2 regions of the Dysosmobacter acutus genome follow, and region 1 is predicted to be linked to the other one. Evidence: predicted binding sites of a transcription regulator. Region 1 holds the regulator's gene; the other holds the start of a gene.
The links. Region 1 encodes Rex, which represses fermentation and respiration genes when NADH is low (regulators of the CRP and FNR family bind a similar motif). Its sites were predicted from a motif close to ATTGTTAANNNNTTAACAAT; they were not measured.
Positions count from the first base shown of each region.

Region 1 (9,249 bases):
GGATGCCCTGCTTCTCCAGCGCCGGCCGCAGCACGCCGCCCACCCGCTCCAAAAAGGCGTCCATGGGTGATTCCCGGAGGACAAAGTCCTGCTTTTCCAGCACGATCAGGTCCATCAGCTTCCGGGACAGCGACTCCATCCGCCGCCCTTCATTGAAAATATAGCTTGCGCTCTGGCGCACCTGCTCCGGCGAGGCAGGGCGGGAGCGCAGCAGGTCCGCATAGCCGATGATGGAGGTCAGGGGCGTCTTTGTTTCGTGGGCAAAGCTGTTGAGGAAGTCCTCCTGCCGCCGGGCCGCCGCTTTCAGCTCCTCCACCTGGGCCTCCAGCCGGGCCGCCATCACATTGAAGTCAGCGGAGAGCTGTGAGAGCTCGTCGTCGCCTTTCACGGCCACCCGCTCGGAAAGCTCGCCCGCCGCCATCCGCTTTGTGGCCGCCGACAGCCGCCCCAGGGGGCGCAGCATCACCACGGACACCGACAATGAGACCAGCCCCACCGCCGCCACCAAGCCCAGCATCAGGTAGAAAAAAGTCCTGTACTGCTCCTCACGGGTGAGAAACAGCTCCCCCACCTTCCGGCAGTTTTCAAGGTAGAGCGTCCCGCCGCCGATGGCCAGGGGGCTTGCGGCGTGGATATAGTAGCTGCCCCAGCCCCGCCTCAGCTCCCAGCCCCGCTGGCCGTCCTCCAGTTTTGCGGTCATGGCGGAGTCCATGGGCAGCGTCCCGCTGCCGGAGAGCTGGTTCCCGTCCTGGTCGCTGAGACGGAAGGCCACGGTCCCCCGAGAGGTGGTGATGGTCAGCCGGGAGGCGGCCGTGGCCACGTCCTCCTTGGTGACGGAGGGGAAGTACAGGTCCATCTCCCGCCCCAAGGTGTAGCGCAGCAGATCGTTTTCCTCATACACCGCCGTCACCTCCCTCTCCAATGAGGAGCGGAAAAAGGAGTCAATGAGAAAATAACCGCCCAAACTACAGGCCAGGACGGTGATGAGCACCGTGGAGCAAAAGAGTTTCCAGAACAGCCGCATGTCACACCTCCAGCCTGTACCCCACTTTATAGACCGCCACCAGCCGGTCCTCCAGTCCCAATTTTCTGCGCAGACGCTGGATGTGCAGGTCCACCGTGCGGCTGTCCCCCAGGTACTCCTCGCCCCAGACCCGCTCGTAAATCCGGTCCCGATACAGGGCCACGTTCCGGTTTTGGCAAAAGAGCAGCAGCAAGTCATACTCCTTTACAGTCAGTGCCACCGCCGCCCCATTCTTTTTCACCACCCGGGAGGCGGTATCGATCTCAATGTCCGGCATCAGGGAGATCACCCGTCCGCTCTTGCCGCAGCGGCGCAGCACCGTCTCCACCCGGGCCAGCAGTTCCATCAGCTCAAAGGGTTTGGTGATATAGTCCTCCGCCCCCATGCGCAGCCCCTTCACCCTGTCCTGAAGCTCGCCCTTGGCGGTGAGGAAGATCACCGGCACATCCAGTTCCTGAGAGTACTCCAACAGCTCATATCCGTTCACCCTGGGCAGCATGATATCTAACAGCACCAGGTCAAACAGTTCTTTTTCCATTAGGTCCGCAGCGGCGTCCCCGTCCGGCGCCCAGCGGCAAGAATATCCCGCCTCCTCCAGCGCCGTGCGCACCAGGTTGGCAATGGGGGCCTCGTCCTCCGCGATCAGGATTCGATTCAACGCACTCACCTCTTTTCTACAGTTTGCGTCAACGTTCCATCATTTTTGTATCATTTCCCTACTGTACCACACCTGAGCCAAAAAGGAAAACCCTCCCGCGGCGTTTCCCGCAGGAGGATTTCCCCTCACGATTCACTTTTTCCCTCTCCAAACTCCACAAAGGCCGCCTCCGCCTGCTGCTGGGCCCGCATCAGCAGCGCCCTCGCCCCGGCAACATTTCTCTGGTCCAACTCCTGTATGGCATCTGTGACGTCATTGAATAGTACCACATACGGCTTTCGATATTCGTTGTCCAGCACGTTCCTGACCGCTGCAATGACAAAGGCGGAAAAGGTACATTCTTTTCCGGCAATTGCGGCCTCGACCTCCTCGATCACGTCATCCGGAAAGCGAATTGTTTTATTGGTTGTTGCAGGCAGTTTTGGAATTTTGAAAGGTGCCATCTTCCCCATCCTTTGCAATCTCTTTTCCATGATTTTACTACATCCGACATCTTTATGATGCATTGCATTTGCAATGCATCATAAAGCGCCCGACCGCGGGAAAAGCTAAGCAAGGGTGATTCCATGAAATATCAGGACCCAAAGATGGAGGAGTACTTCAACTCTCTGCCCGTGCAGGTGCGCTCCTTCATCAACCGATCAGGCGCCGACATCTGCTCCCCGGGAGAGCTGACCATGATCGGTGAACATTTGAAGCACAGCCTCAGCACAGAGGAACCGGAATCCAAACAATAACCGCTTCCCATACCATGAACAGAGGTGATCTGAATGTCCTATGTCAATCCGGTGCTCCGGCCCAAGCTGGAGTCGCTGTCCATTGATCTCAAAAATGAAATCCTCTCCCGCGACGTCCATCTGAACAATCTCCATGATCTCATTGCGGTTCTGGAGCAGATCGTGGAAGAAGCGGAAGCCGCCCCATAACGGGACGGCTTCTCTCAATTCCAAAGCGGATTTGCCGCTCCCCCCGGGGAAAATTCCCCGGGGGCCTTCTCCCTTATCTGATTTCAACGCAGTCCTGTAGTCCTTTTCGGTCGGTTATGCGACAGGGGAAAGGGAAAAGTGTCCGGCCACAAGGGCAAGGAACTGGGCATTACGGGGCTTGGCCGGCAGCGGCGCTCCAAAGAGCTCCGTCAAAATCGGCGTTTTCTGGTTCCATATGATGGCAATCGCGGACCGGATGTTCCGTTCCACCGCCTGCCACGTCGTCCCGTAATGCCTGGCCACCTCCGGGTACAGCCACTTTGTCACAAGCGCCAGCCGCTGCGGATTCTCCACCGATAGGTAGATCGCGTAGGAGATCCGGAAAAAACCGGTGTAGTTCGCTGTCAGCCCCATCCGGTACAGCAGATCATATATTTCCGAAAGCAGCTTCTCCCCATCACGCCACGTCTCCACGCTCCCCCTCCTCCTGCAAAAGCTTCCTGAATGCGCGCAGCAGAGACAGCACCCTTTCCTCCGGTATCGTTATCAGAAAAAAGATCACCGAGAGTGCGGAGAAGCTGTACTTGCCATGCTCCTGGTCGATGTACGAGCGGGGTGAGATATGCAGAAGCTCCGCCATGCGCTCCTGGCTGTATCCCATCTCCTTGCGGAAGGCATAGATCGAGTTGCGGAGAAATACCTGAAGCAGTGTTTTGTATTGACGCATCAGCAAAACCTCCCCAATTCGACAGAATATAGGAAAATTTTACCTAATGCCGGGTCACGCCGCTATGAGGTACACCTCAGTCAACAGTCAAATACGTAAACTTTATTCCCCCGCAATACACTGCCAAGGGCCATTTGCTTTTCAAACGCTCTGCCTGAACCGCGCCCGCTCACTTTCTTACAATACTTCTTCATGTTCTTTTCATCCTTTGACATACTACCCCTCTTTTCTTATCCCGCGGTTTCGTTCCTCCGTTTTCAAACAGCGCTCTATCGACATATCCTCTCCCTGCTGCTTGACGGTCAATAGGCGCCCCGTCCCTCTGCGGCCCGGCTCACCATCTCTTCCTCACCTTCCGCATCAAGCAGCCACGCCACGTCCACTTTCAGTATTTCCGCCAGAGTGCGCAGCTCGTAATCCGCTATGATCCGGTCCCCCATCTCCATCCGGCTGATGGTATCCCGCTCAAGGCTGACTCCACGGATCTGAAGCTGTGCCGCCAGCTCCGTCTGCGACAGCTTCAGCGCTCTTCTTGCCTTCCGGACGCGGGACCCCGAGACGTTTTTCATCCCGTGATACGTAAAAATCTTCATGTTTCCTCATCCTTTCTGTGGGAATGTCCTGCATTTTTTTGACATTAACACAGAAAAAACACGAAATTGCGCGAATGCTCTGCAAATACTAAAATATTTTCAAACACAGACCCTCTGAGGTTTTGAAACAGCAGAACCGTATACGATGGTGAAGCGTTTGACAAAAATAGAGGAGAGGTCATCTGTACACTTTTTTTTATATGTACTTCAATAAAAAAACCTGGCCCTTGAAGCCTCCTCTTCAAGGGCCAGGTATGGGTCATCCTGGCAAAATACCCGGTGGACGCAGAGTTCCTCTTTATGAAACTCTGCGTCCACCGGGTATTTCTGATATGGTACGCCCGACTGGATTCGAACCAGCGGCCTTTAGAGTCGGAGTCTAACGCTCTATCCAACTGAGCTACGGGCGCGCATCTTTGTAAAGGATAGCACATAAAACCAAATCTGTAAAGAAAAATTTTTCAAAAAAAGATTGTTAAAAAATTTGACAAACTTGCTCCTTTTGCGATAAACTGAATACGGAAATTTACTTTATTGCAATGTTGTCAATTTGTGCATCTTTTTACCAGACGCAGGTAGGAGTAATCATATGAAAAAGCAGAACATATCCGACGCCGTGATCCGGCGCCTTCCCAGGTATTACAGACATCTGAACGATCTGTGCAACAAAGGTGTCATTCGCATCTCCTCGCATTCCCTGGGTGTGAAGATGGGGATCACTGCCTCTCAGATCCGGCAGGATTTCAGCTGTTTCGGTGAGTTCGGCCAGCAGGGATACGGCTACAATGTGGAGGAATTGCGCTCCGAAATCGGACACATCCTGGGCGTGGACCAGAGCCATCATCTGATTATGATCGGCGTGGGCAACTTAGGTCACGCCCTGCTCCAGAATTTTCGGTTCTCCCAGTGCGGCTTCACCGTGGATGCGGCCTTTGATATTGCGCCCTCCATCATCGGAACGGACATCAACGGCGTACATATTTATCATATGGACGAGTTGGAGGACTATATCCGCGCCCATAAGGTGGACGTGGTCTCCCTCACCGTGCCCAAATCCATTGCCCAGGATTTGGCGGACCGCCTGACAGCCCTTGGTATCCGCGGGTTCTGGAATTTTACCAACTTAGAGCTTGTCTCCTCCAACCCGGAAGTCAAGATCGAGAACATCCACTTTTCCGACAGTTTGCTGACGCTCAGCTACCGGATCGTCAATCCGTAAACGGAAGGAGTCCTATGAACAAAAGAGCACTGGGGCCCATTGCCTTTCTGGCCGCGGCCTGCTGTATTTTGGCAGCACTGGCCAGCGGAGGAGACAGCTCCGATCCGCTGGTCTCCCTCTCCTATCTCAACGGTGCCTTTACCGACAAGGTCAACAGCGCAGTGGATGCCCGGCTGAATGCGTCCGGCCAGACAAGTGCCGACGGAGGCGCCTACGCCGCATCCACACAGGAAATCCGCCTGAAGGAAGGGGACGTGTTGGGCGGCAGCACCGGCACGGACTGCCTGCTGTTAGCCGGCTCTATGAAAGTCACCTTCCCGTCCGGCGCCGTGGTGGACATCACCACCGGCAAAGAGGTTCCCAGCGGCACGGCTCTGACGGCCAACCACAGATATTTGGTGGCGGAGGATACCACGGCTTCCTTTACCGTCACGTCCAAGACCGCGGTGGTGCACTATGAGGGGCCCTGCCGGTTCACCCTCTCCGACTCCGTGGATTACAATGCCATTGCTTCGGCTTTAAAAGCCCTGCATCTATTTAAAGGAAGCTATACCGGCTATGGTTCCGGCTTTGACCTTGAGATGGCGCCTACCCGCATTCAGGCCCTCATCATGTTTATCCGCGTATTGGGCGAGGAAGAGGAGGCCCTTTCCTATACCGGCCCCATTCCCTTCACCGACATCGCCAAGGGCTCTTTGTCGGAGCACTATGTCTCCTATGCCTATTCGAGGGGCTATACCAACGGTTTCACCGCCACGCTTTTTAAGCCGGATCAGGCCATCTCCGCCAATCAGTACATGGAGTTTTTACTGCGCGCCCTGGGATACAGCTCCTCTGCCAACACAGACCTCTCGGCCACAATGGCAACGGCCCGCAGCGCCGGTGTCCTCACCGATGCCGAAGCGGCCATGCTCCAGTCAGACACGTTCCTCCGGGCCCAACTGGTGTATGTCTCCTATTACGCCTTGGATGCCGCTTTGAGCGGCGGCTCCGGAACCTTAGTGCAAAAGCTGATGGACAGCGGCGTCTTTACCTCCGATGAACTTCTCTCCGCCAGAGCCATGATAACCGGCAGCCGAATCTTTTAAACCGCCGTGCACCCTTTTCCCACGGCAGCATACTATGAGTTGAGACCGGTTCACCGGTCAAACATTTCATAGGAGGTTCCCGGTATGTGTAATCAGGGCTTCTTTGGCGGCGGCAACAGCTGCTGCTGGATCATCATTCTGTTGATCATCATTTGCTGCTGCTGTGGCGGCGGCAACAGCTGGGGTGGCTGTGGCTGCGGCTGCAACAGTGGCTGCGGCTGCAACAACGGCTGCGGCTGCAACAACGGTCCCGCCTGCTGCTAAGGGTATTTCACTTTCATAACGGGCTCCCGCGCCTTGCGGCGCGGGAGCTTTGCTGTGTGCTCCGCCGCACCCGGTCCCTGCCGGGCGGCGACAGGCTCCATATTGACAGCCCAACCTGCCGGTGATACGATAAATAGTAACTTTCTGAAACGCACATCAAAATATTCCACAAGATATGGTAAGAGAAATGAGGGCATTCCTGACATGACCATTACAAAAATCCGAAAGCGCGACGGCCGCATGGCAGAGTTTGACCAGGAAAAGATCGCAAGAGCCATTGCCAAGGCCTTTGATGCCACCTATAAGCCGGGCCAGACGGAGGCCGCCCGGCAGCTGGCCGCCGAGGTAACCTCCATCCTGGAGGTGGAGGGGATCGAAGAACCGGAGGTGGAGCACATTCAGGACCTGGTGGAGCGGGTGCTGATGGACAACGGCTATATCCAGACCGCCAAGGCCTATATACTCTACCGCAATGAGCGCAGCCGCGCCCGGGAGATGAACACCCGCCTGATGAAAATATACGAGGACATCACCTATGCCGATGCCATTGACAGCGACATCAAGCGGGAAAATGCCAACATCGACGGCGACACCGCAATGGGCTCCATGCTTAAATACGGCAGCGAGGGCGCCAAGCAGTTCTACCAGATGTTCGTCATGAAGCCGGAGCACGCCAAGGCCCACCGGGAAGGCGACATCCACATCCACGATCTGGATTTTTACACCCTCACCACCACCTGCACCCAGATCGACATCCGCAGATTGTTCTCCGGCGGCTTCTGCACCGGCAGCGGCACACTGCGGGAGCCCAACGACATCTCCTCCTATGCTGCCCTGGCCTGCATCGCCATCCAGTCCAATCAAAACGACCAGCACGGCGGTCAGTCCATCTGCGACTTTGACTACGGCATGGCCATGGGCGTTGCAAAAACCTTTCGGCGCGCCTACCGCCAGAACCTGTGTCGGGCGCTGAGTCTGGAATGTGGTGTGGAGGGCTGCGACGATGCGCTGCGTGAGCTGCAAAATGAGATCAACGAGCAGTCGGGGCTGCGGCCCGCCCTGTCGGACTGCGGCGCCTATCAGCAGGCAGAGCGGCCCGTCCTCATGGAGCGCTTCCACCTTGAAGAGGGCCAGGCTGAGCGGTATCAGTCCTTTGCCTGCCGCCAGGCCGTGCAGGAGACGGAGCGGGCCACCTATCAGGCCATGGAGGCCCTGCTCCACAACCTGAACACCATGCATTCCCGGGCCGGCGCCCAGGTGCCCTTCTCCTCCATCAACTACGGCTGCGACACCTCTCCGGAGGGGCGGCTGGTGATGGAAAAGCTGCTGCTGGCCACGGAGGCGGGCCTTGGCGGCGGGGAAACGCCCATCTTCCCCATCCATATCTTCCGGGTCAAGGAGGGAGTCAACTACAATCCCGGCGACCCCAACTACGATCTCTTCCAGCTGGCCATGCGATGCAGCGCCAAGAGGCTCTTCCCCAATTTCAGCTTTTTGGACGCTCCCTTCAACCTCCGGTACTACAAGCCCGGCCATCCTGAGACGGAGATTGCCTACATGGGCTGCCGCACCCGGGTCATCGGCAACATCTATGACCCGTCCCGGGAAATCTGCAACCGCCGTGGCAACCTGAGCTTTACCACCATCAACCTGCCCCGCCTGGGCATCCGGGCAAAGGGCGACATCGAAGTCTTTTTCGACTCTTTAGACCGGATGCTGGACCTTTGCGTGGAACAGCTGATAGAGCGATTTGAGATCCAGTGCCGCAAACATGTGCGCAACTACCCCTTTTTGATGGGCCAGGGCGTTTGGCTGGACTCGGAGCGGCTGGGCTGGAACGACGAGGTGCGGGAGGTGCTCCGCCACGGCACGCTGTCCGTTGGCTTTATCGGCCTGGCGGAGACATTGGTGGCACTCACCGGCCATCACCATGGGGAGGACGAACGCTCGGAGCGGCTGGGCCTTGAGATTGTGGCCCATATGCGCTCCAGAATGGACGAGGAGTCCCGGAAACGGGGACTGAATTTCACGCTGCTGGCCACACCGGCCGAAGGCCTTTCGGGTCGGTTTGTGAAGATTGACAAGCAGCGCTTCGGCATTCTCCCCGGCGTCACCGACCGGGACTACTACACCAACAGCTTCCACATCCCTGTCTACTACCCCATCTCCGCCTTCCGGAAAATCCAGTTGGAGGCGCCTTACCACGCCCTGACCAACGCCGGACACATCAGCTACGTCGAGTTGGACGGCGATCCGGTGCAGAATCTGGAGGCATTTGAAAAGGTCATCCGCTGCATGAAGGAGCAGGGCATCGGCTACGGCTCCATCAACCACCCGGTGGACCGGGACCCCCTGTGCGGCTACAACGGCATCATCAACGACGAGTGTCCGGGCTGCGGCCGCCGGGAGGACGAGGGCGACATGGGGTTTGAGCGGATCCGCCGCATCACCGGATACCTGGTGGGCACCCTGGACCGGTTCAACGACGCCAAGCGGGCGGAGGTCCGGGACCGGGTGAATCACTCCCTGACGCAGCGCTGAAAGGCGGGATCGGAATGCGTATTGCCGCCACGGTACAGGACTCCATTGTGGACGGGCCGGGCTTTCGATTCACCGTGTTCGTCCAGGGCTGCGGCCGCCGATGCCCCGGCTGTCACAACCCCGAAACCCACGACCCCGCAGGCGGGTCGGAGCACCCGGTGGAGGAGTTGGTGAGTCGGATGCTGTCCAACCCCCTGACCGACGGGCTG
Region 1 is NZ_JAHLQN010000001.1:1,746,205-1,755,453, reverse strand. Features, by position in the region: gene KQI82_RS08465 (sensor histidine kinase) at 1-1,024, opposite strand, end outside; gene KQI82_RS08460 (response regulator transcription factor) at 1,026-1,682, opposite strand; gene KQI82_RS08455 (YlcI/YnfO family protein) at 1,808-2,125, opposite strand; gene KQI82_RS08450 (hypothetical protein) at 2,249-2,419, shown strand; gene KQI82_RS08445 (hypothetical protein) at 2,453-2,608, shown strand; gene KQI82_RS08440 (sporulation initiation factor Spo0A C-terminal domain-containing protein) at 2,723-3,082, opposite strand; gene KQI82_RS08435 (helix-turn-helix transcriptional regulator) at 3,066-3,335, opposite strand; gene KQI82_RS15770 (hypothetical protein) at 3,416-3,550, opposite strand; gene KQI82_RS08430 (helix-turn-helix domain-containing protein) at 3,638-3,928, opposite strand; tRNA gene KQI82_RS08425 (tRNA-Arg) at 4,262-4,338, opposite strand; gene KQI82_RS08420 (redox-sensing transcriptional repressor Rex) at 4,518-5,147, shown strand; gene KQI82_RS08415 (S-layer homology domain-containing protein) at 5,162-6,235, shown strand; gene KQI82_RS08410 (hypothetical protein) at 6,320-6,499, shown strand; gene KQI82_RS08405 (anaerobic ribonucleoside triphosphate reductase) at 6,704-9,040, shown strand; gene nrdG (anaerobic ribonucleoside-triphosphate reductase activating protein) at 9,055-9,249, shown strand, end outside.

Region 2 (9,249 bases), 930 kb from region 1:
GCTGGAGGAGTTCAGTGCGCTCATCGACCCCAAATCCGGCCAGCCCCTGACCGCGCGCACGGTCCTGATCGCCAACACCTCCAACATGCCGGTGGCGGCCCGGGAGGCCTCCATCTACACCGGCATCACTTTGGCGGAGTACTATCGGGACATGGGCTACCACGTGGCCATCATGGCCGACTCCACCTCCCGCTGGGCCGAGGCGCTGCGGGAGATATCCGGCCGTCTGGAGGAGATGCCCGCCGAGGAGGGCTTCCCCGCCTATCTGCCCAGCCGCATCTCCCAGTTCTATGAGCGGGCCGGTCTGGTCAGGACCCTTGGCGGCCAGGAGGCCTCCGTGTCCATCATCGGCGCCGTCTCGCCCCAGGGCGCGGACTTTTCAGAACCGGTGACCCAGAACACAAAGCGCTTTGTGCGCTGCTTCTGGGCCTTGGACAAATCCCTGGCCTACAACCGCCATTACCCAGCCATCAACTGGAACGAGAGCTACAGCGAATATGTGGAGGACCTCTCTCAGTGGTATGCCCAGCACGCGGGCCGCCAGTTCATGGCCCGCCGCCAGGAGCTGATGGGCCTTTTGCACGAGGAGAACAAGCTGATGGAAATTGTCCGGCTGATCGGCTCCGACGTCCTGCCGGACGACCAGAAGCTGATCATCGAGATCGCCAAGCTGATCCGCACCGGCTTTTTGCAGCAGAACGCCTATCACAAGGAGGACACCTATGTGCCGCTGAGCAAGCAGCTGCGGATGATGGAGGTCATACTGCACCTCTACCACGGTGTCCTGGAAGCCATCTCCGGAAAGGGCGCCGAGCCCCACGCCGTGGCCCTCTCCGAGGTGCTGGAGTCCGGCATCTTCAGCCGCCTTTCCAAGATGAAATACGAGGTGCCCAACGACCATCCGGAGCAGTTCGACCGCTATGACCAGGACATCGACCAGGTCCTGTCAGCGCTGTGACGGGAGGGAGACAAATGAGCATTGATTTGACCGGCCTGAGCGAGATCAACGGCCCTCTGGTGGCGCTGGACGGCGTCACCGGCGCGGGCTTCGACGAAATGGTCCGCCTGCGGCTGAGCGACGGGAGCATCCGCTCGGGGCGGGTGGTGCAGATTGAGGGTGAGCGCTGCATCATCCAGGTGTTTGAAGGTACAAACGACTTGGGGCTGAGCGGCGTCCATGTGTCCATGACGGGTCATCCCATGGAGCTTGCGCTATCTCCGGAGCTGCCCGGCCGCATTTTTGATGGCGCCGGCCGTCCCATCGACGGCCTGGGGCCCCTCTTCTCCGAAAAGAAGGCCGATATCAACGGCCTGCCCCTGAACCCCGTGGCCCGGGTCTATCCCCAGGACTATATCCACACCGGCATTTCCTCCATCGACTGCTTGATGACCCTGATCCGCGGGCAGAAGCTGCCCATCTTCTCCGGTCCCGGCATGCAGCACAACAAGTTAGCCGTCCAGATCGTGCGCCAGGCGCGCCTGGCCAAAGCCGACGGCACCCGCTTCGGCATCGTCTTCGCCGCCATCGGCGTAAAAAACGACGTGGCCGACTACTTCCGCCGCTCCTTTGAAGAGGCGGGTGTGATGGACCGGACCACCATGTTTTTGAACCTCTCCAACGACCCCATCATCGAGCGGATCCTGACGCCCCGCTGTGCCCTGACCGCCGCGGAGTACCTTGCCTTCGAGTTGGGCATGCACATCCTTGTCATCATGACCGACGTCACCGCCTACTGCGAGGCTCTGCGGGAGTTCTCCTCCTCCAAGGGTGAGATCCCCGGGCGAAAGGGCTACCCCGGCTACCTGTACTCCGACCTGGCCTCCCTCTATGAGCGGGCCGGCATTGTCAAGGGCGCTTCCGGCTCCGTCACCCAGATTCCCATTCTCACCATGCCCAACGACGACATCACCCATCCGGTTCCCGACCTGACCGGCTATATCACCGAGGGCCAGATCGTGCTGGACCGCTCTTTGGACGCCACCGGCGTCTATCCCCCCGTGGCGGTGCTCCCCTCCCTGTCCCGCCTCATGAAGGACGGCATCGGCGAGGGCTATACCCGGGCTGATCACGCCTCCGTCTCCAACCAGCTGTTCGCCGCCTACGCCCATGTCCAGGATACCCGGTCCCTTGCTTCGGTGATCGGCGCGGAGGACCTCTCTCTTGTGGATCAGCAGTACCTGAAGTTCGGCACGGCCTTTGAGCGCCACTTCATCACCCAGCGCTTTGACGAAAGCCGCACCATGGATGAAACGCTGGACCTGGGGTGGACCCTTTTGTCCCTTCTTCCCAAAAGCGAGTTGGACCGGGTGGACAATGAGATGCTGGAGGCACACTATCACCCCGACGAAGCCCAGTCCCTCCTGGATCAAAGGGGTGAGGAGCTGTGAGCCAGCAGATTTTTGCCACCAAGGGCAATCTGATCGCCGCGAAAAAATCACTTGCCCTCTCCTCCATGGGCTTTGACCTTCTGGACCGAAAGCGCAACGTGCTGATCCGGGAGATGATGTCGCTGTTGGACCAGTCCAGGCAGCTGCGCCGGGAGATCGGCTCCACCTATCAGCAGGCCTACGAGGCCCTGGCCAAGGCCAATCAGACACTGGGTTCGGTGGGCGATCTGGCACAGGCCGCTCCGGTGGATCACGGCATCGGGCGCATCCGCTTTCGCAGCGTAATGGGCGTGGATATCCCCATTGTGGAATATGAGGAGCCGCAGCGCACCCTCTCCTATGGGCTTCACCAGAGCAACTCCCTGCTGGACAATGCCTATTGCCGCTTCTGCGAGGCCAAACGGATGACCGCTCTTCTGGCGGAGGTGGAGAACAGCGCCTTTCGCCTGGCACAGGCCATTGTCAAGACCCAGCGCAGGGCCAACGCGCTGAAAAACGTGAGCATCCCCACCCTGGAATCCACGGTGAAATTCATCACCGACGCTCTTGAGGAAAAAGAGCGGGAGGAGTTCTCCCGCCTGAAGGTGATCAAGCGGCAGAAGCAGGCCCAGCGCCCAGATTGAATCCAATACGGCAGCCTCCGGAAAAATCGGAGGCTGCCGTTATCCTTATCTGTGTATCTTAACGTGTTTTTCATTCAAATAATATAGGCCTCCCTGAATAAAAGCTGCAATCAAACAGCAACTTATTTTTTATTTCTTCCTATCCAATAACAGCCCGCGCCAATTACCGCTGCTAAAAATTCAATTCCTTTTAAGTACATGTCGTATTGTGTCCATCCGATCACCGGACCGGACAAACAGTAAAGCAGCAAAAATACAGCAACTGTGATAATTGCCCTTACAGCGGTGTTGTTCATGTTGCCATCCCCCATACAGAATTCCTTCATCACATTTTGTGCCGCAACGTATTCTACCAGAAAAGAACTTGTTTTTTAAGCTGTGGATCATCGCCTGAACTCATAAGTCCCACAAACAGAGTATGCGGAAGCTGCCGAACTCTCTTGCGAAAAGCGGTGCATCTATGGTAGGATATCCCTATTAAAATACTAAGGAGGACTGCAATGAAGCAGGACATGATTGTCATTTTGGACCTGGGCAGCGAGGAAAACCCCCGTCTTGCCCGTGAAATTCGCTCTCTTGGCGTTTACAGCGAAATTCACCCCCACGATCTCACCTTGGAGGAGCTCAAGGCCCTCCCCAACGTAAAGGGCGTGATCCTCAACGGCGGCCCCAACCGGGTGGTGGACGGCGTCACCATCGACGTCTCGGCGGACCTTCTCAACTGCGGCCTGCCGGTTCTCTCCGCCGACCACAAGGGGGAGGCCCCCTGGAGCGCCGACGAATCGGAGCGGAAGAAGGCCCTCTCCAACTTTGTCTTCCACACCTGCGGCGCCGAGGCCAACTGGACCATGGACAACTTCATTGCCGACCAAGTGGAGCTGATCCGCCGCCAGGTGGGCGATCAGAAGGTGCTGTTGGCTCTCAGCGGCGGCGTGGACTCCTCCGTGGTGGCCGCCCTGCTCATCAAGGCCATCGGCAAGCAGCTCACCTGCGTCCACGTGAACCACGGCCTGCTCCGCAAGGGCGAACCCGAGCAGGTGATCGAGGTCTTCCGCCACCAGATGGACGCCAATCTGGTCTATGTGGACGCTGTGGACCGCTTTTTGGACAAGCTTGCCGGCGTGGACGACCCGGAGCGCAAGCGCAAGATCATCGGCGCAGAGTTTATCCGCGTTTTCGAGGAAGAGGCCCGGAAGCTGGACGGCATCCGCTTCTTAGGCCAGGGAACCATTTATCCCGACATCATTGAAAGCGGCACCAAGACCGTCAAGGCGGTCAAGTCCCACCACAACGTGGGCGGCCTGCCGGAGGATCTGGATTTCGCCCTGGTGGAGCCTTTGAAGATGCTCTTTAAGGACGAGGTCCGCGCCTGCGGCAAGGCCCTGGGCCTGCCGGATTCCATGGTCTACCGCCAGCCCTTCCCCGGCCCCGGCCTGGGAGTGCGCTGCCTGGGCGCCATCACCCGGGACCGCCTGGAGGCGGTGCGGGAATCCGACGCCATTTTGCGGGAGGAATTTGCCAACGCCGGCCTGGAGGGCAAGGTGTGGCAGTATTTCACCGTGGTGCCCGACTTTAAGTCCGTGGGCGTGCGGGACGGCGTGCGGACCTTCGACTGGCCGGTGATCCTGCGGGCCGTAAATACCGTGGACGCCATGACCGCCACGGTGGAGGATGTGCCCTTCTCCCTTCTCCAGAAGATCACCCGGCGCATCACCAGCGAGGTGGCGGGCGTCAACCGCTGCCTCTACGACCTGACGCCGAAGCCCTCCGGCACCATTGAATGGGAATGAAGTCCGAAAGGGTGCAAACCCGCATGAATACAGGCTTTTTCCGTCACTGCCGCCCTTGATACCGGATTGATATGATTTGCGTCGGCCCGGTATGTGCAAGGGGAATCGTCACAAAAGGACAAAAAAGCCGCCCTGCTGAACTTTTCGTTCAGCAGGGCGGCTTTTTTTATTTTACGCCAAGTGATATATACCCGGGCGGAGGAGAACAGCGCCCATCTATCTGACCGCTTAATGGAGGCGGAGACCAGGGCCCTGCGGCGGATCTCCGCCGGCTTTGAGCGGGTGAAGCGGGCCTTTGGCCCCCGGGAGGCAGAAGTCGTGGAGGTCGCCAAACAGCGGGAGCAGGCAGGAAATCCCGGAAACGGCCCCGGCGCTCCTTCAGTCAAACGAAAGGCAAGGAAAGTGGATTTATGGCCCCCCTTATGATATACTATTTGTAAACAACAGAGTGGCAAATCGGAAGTTAAACGGGGGTAATTTTGATGGATGTCATTTTTGCATTGAGCCTGTTTTGGTCAATCTATGGAATTGCTGGCGTATTTGGATTTCAAATTATACCAGTTAAATACAGGGGACACGACTGGACAGAGTCCTATATTCACAGTCAAGGGGTGTCATGGTTGCTGCTTGGAGTTCCCTGGCTTATATTGAACAGGGCTGTGGCTTATTTCTCCGCTGATGTCAGTACCGCTACACTATGCCTACTATTGTCTGCACTTGCAGTGCCATCCATACTATTCTCATTTGTCAACGATAGCAAGTATAAGTCCATGCTTAAAAGTATGAAAAGTGAATAAGTGCAGTTCCGGTCTATCAGGTGGATGCCAACCCCAGCGTAGGCCGTCAGGTTTGTCAGGTCGGCCGCGCTTCCCAGCGCACGCTGCCTGTTTGTGTGCATCATCTCCTCCGTCCCTCCTCCGGTATCTGCTTTTCAAGGCAGATTATCCGAATTAACTCTATATTTCCTATTGACAAACTATGATTTATGTTGTATGCTCCCTGTAACCTGTTTGAAAGGTTGGTATTTGAATGGACCGCTCATTTTCCATGCTCCGGCCTGCTTTTCCGCGCCGGATGGGCCGATGTCCCTGTCAAAGGAGTTCATGCGCCCATATATTTGATTTGACAGGGAGAGATTACTATGAATCACATTTATACATCCGTGGACCAGCTGATCGGCAGGACACCGCTGCTGGAGCTGACCCATATAGAGCGGGAATTGAAGCTGGAGGCCCGCATCCTTGGAAAGCTGGAGTACTTTAATCCGGCGGGATCTGTAAAAGACCGGGTGGCAAAGGCCATGATCGACAATGCGGAGGCAGACGGGCGGCTGAAAAGCGGATCCGTCATCATCGAGCCCACCTCCGGCAACACCGGCGTCGCCCTGGCCTCTGTGGCAGCTGCAAGAGGCTACCGCATCCTCCTTGTTATGCCGGAGACCATGAGCGTGGAGCGCCGGCAGCTGATGAAGGCCTATGGCGCGGAGGTCATCCTCTCCGATGGGGCCAAGGGAATGAACGGCGCCATTGCCAGGGCCGAGGAGCTGGCCAAATCCATTCCAAACAGCTTTCTTCCCGGCCAGTTTACCAACCCGGCCAACCCGGCCGTCCACCAATCCACCACCGGCCCGGAAATCTGGGAAGATACGGACGGCGCAGTGGATATCTTCGTATCCGGCATCGGCACCGGCGGCACCATCACCGGCGCGGGACAGTATCTCAAGTCCAAAAACTCCGCTGTCCGGGTGGTGGCGGTGGAACCCGCCGCTTCTCCGGTGCTCACCGGGGGTACGGCGGGACCCCATAAAATCCAGGGCATCGGCGCGGGATTTGTGCCGGACGTGCTGAACACATCCATCTATGACGAAGTCCTTCCGGTGGAGAATGAGGATGCCTTTTCCACGGTTCGGCTCATCGGCCGCAGGGAGGGCGTGCTGGTAGGCATCTCCTCCGGTGCGGCGGTCTGGGCCGCCATCCAGCTGGCCAGGCGTCCGGAGAACCGGTTCAAAACCATTGTGGCCTTGCTGCCCGATACCGGTGAGCGGTATCTCTCCACCCCCCTCTTTTCCGAATAACCGCCTTTTCAGGAAAAGGCGCCCCGCCAAAAGCGATGCAGAAGGCCCCGATCAACTGATCGGGGCCTTCTGCATCGCCACGCGCCAACCTGTGCGCCTGCAGCGGGGCAATAATTAAGGCATGGACCATCCGGCTGGCGCATAAACTTTTATGGTAAAAATCATTTTGAAAATAATTTTTCTTTTGAATATTTTTTGGTGATTTCTTAGCGCTTTGTCATCAACTTAAAAATAGTTTTCGCATTGAATCCAGTATTTCCCACTTTTAGTGCCGTTTTTTACCTTTTTATTCATAATGCCTTATTTCTCCCCTTTTTTTCTTTTACTATTGGTTTTTTCGCAAAGGATATCGCTTTATTTTGATGCAATATTTTTCTTTGATCTGATTTTTTCCACAAATTCGATTGAGTTATCAACCGTTCCTTGTGTATTTCATCCAATTGCCTCTTGGGATTTTCATGAAGAACATAGAAAATGTAAAGAGTTTGAAAATTATTATTGAAAATATTTTTCAATGTGACTATAGTAGAGATAACTTCAATCGCTTTCCGTTTGAGAAAGCTGTTAAAACTTTAAAAATGGAACAGGAGGGTATGCGCGCGTCAAGCAGCGCGCTACGGAGTATGGTGAATTCCACGACAAGAGCTTTCGGAAGTCCCCTCAGATACATACAGGGGCCGGGCGAGTTCAATCACCTGCCGGAGTATACGGCCGCCTATGGGAACGCCTGTGTATTGATCGACAGTTTCCTCTACCCGACTTTGAACGCACAGCTGGAAAAGGCCTACCAGGGCGCTGAGACCAGCTTTGTCTCCATCCAGTTTCAGGGCGAGTGCTGCGACGAGGAGGTCGCTCACATCAGCAAGGTCGCAAAAGAGCACAACGCCTCTTTGATTGTGGGCGTGGGCGGCGGCAAGACGCTGGATACCGCCAAGCTCTGCTCCGACACCATGGACGTGCCTGTGATCATCGTCCCCTCCTCCGCCTCCACCGACGCTCCGGTCAGCGAGATCGCGGTGGTTTACACAGCCGGCGGCGAATACATTGGGTCCCGCAAGATGAAGCACAACGCCAATTTGGTGCTGGTGGACAGCGAGATCATCGTTAAGGCGCCCAAGCGCCTCTTTGTGGCCGGCATGGGCGACGCCCTGGCCACCTATCCGGAAGCGCTGGCCTGCGACCAGTCCGACTCCCCCAACTACATCGGCTCCGGCCACCGCCGCTGCAAGGCCGGTATGGCCATCGCCCGGTCCTGCTGGGACATTCTCTTTGCCGACGGGCGCAGCGCCCTGACCGCCCTTGAACAGGGCGTTGTCACGGAGGCGCTGGAAAATGTCATCGAGGCCAACACGCTGCTCAGCGGCCTGGGCTTTTTGAACACAGGCCTGTCCACCGCCCACGGCATCCACTCCGGCCTGACCGCCCTTGCCTCCACCCATGCCTACCTCCACGGCGAGAAGGTGGCTTTCGGCGTGGTCTGCCAGATGGTGCTGGAGAACACGCCCACGGAGACTGTGGATCAGGTGATGCGGTTCATGGTGGACATCGGGCTGCCTGTCACGCTGGAGCAGCTGAATGTGGAGCCCACCTATGAAAACGTCATGGCCATCGCCCGCAAGACCGCCGACGGCCCGCTGGTCCATCAGGAGCCCTTCCTGGTCACCACCGAGTCGGTGTACAACGCCATTTTGGTGGCTGACAAGTTAGGAAGAACCTATCGGGGACTGTAAAAATAAAAGACGGAAGGGAGTACCCGCTCATGCAAAATCTAAACCGCTTTGCAAAACTCTTTGATCTCAGCGGCCATGTGGCCGTGGTCACCGGGGCGGCCCAGGGAAACGGCCTTGGAATCGCCAATGCCCTTTGTGACGCCGGAGCCACGGTTGTGGCAACCGACATTGTCTTCAAGCCGGACCAGGAGGGCGCCGAGCATACGCTCTGCCCGGACATCGACCGCATGATCATGGACGTGACCGACGAGGAGAATGTGAAGGAGGTATTTGCCAAAATCGCGGAGAAGTACGGCAAACTGGATATCCTCTGCAACAACGCCGGCATCATCTATAAGGACCTGGTTCAGGACCTGGATATGGACCGGTTCCGGAAGGTCTCGGACATCAACATCCACGGCGTGGTCATCTGCACCAAGCACGCCGTGCCCTACATGAAGAAGGCCGGCTGGGGACGCATCGTCAACACCTCTTCCTCTCAGGCGTTCCTGACCACCGAAACCTACAGCGCCTATTCCGCCTCCAAGGCCGCCGTCTCCCACCTCACCCGCATCTGGGGCAACGAGCTGGCCAAGGACAATATCCTGGTCCATGCCATCTGCCCCTGCTTTGTCCGGACCCCCATGATGGTAAACTCCATCGCC
Region 2 is NZ_JAHLQN010000001.1:814,325-823,573, reverse strand. Features, by position in the region: gene KQI82_RS03855 (V-type ATP synthase subunit A) at 1-958, shown strand, start outside; gene KQI82_RS03850 (V-type ATP synthase subunit B) at 973-2,388, shown strand; gene KQI82_RS03845 (V-type ATP synthase subunit D) at 2,385-3,011, shown strand; gene KQI82_RS03840 (hypothetical protein) at 3,134-3,307, opposite strand; gene guaA (glutamine-hydrolyzing GMP synthase) at 3,512-4,801, shown strand; gene KQI82_RS03830 (hypothetical protein) at 4,982-5,227, shown strand; gene cysK (cysteine synthase A) at 5,943-6,875, shown strand; gene KQI82_RS03820 (glycerol dehydrogenase) at 7,499-8,605, shown strand; gene KQI82_RS03815 (SDR family NAD(P)-dependent oxidoreductase) at 8,635-9,249, shown strand, end outside.
Region 2: a site for Rex is predicted at 7,436-7,455, ahead of KQI82_RS03820 (glycerol dehydrogenase). Genes of this name have one in related genera too.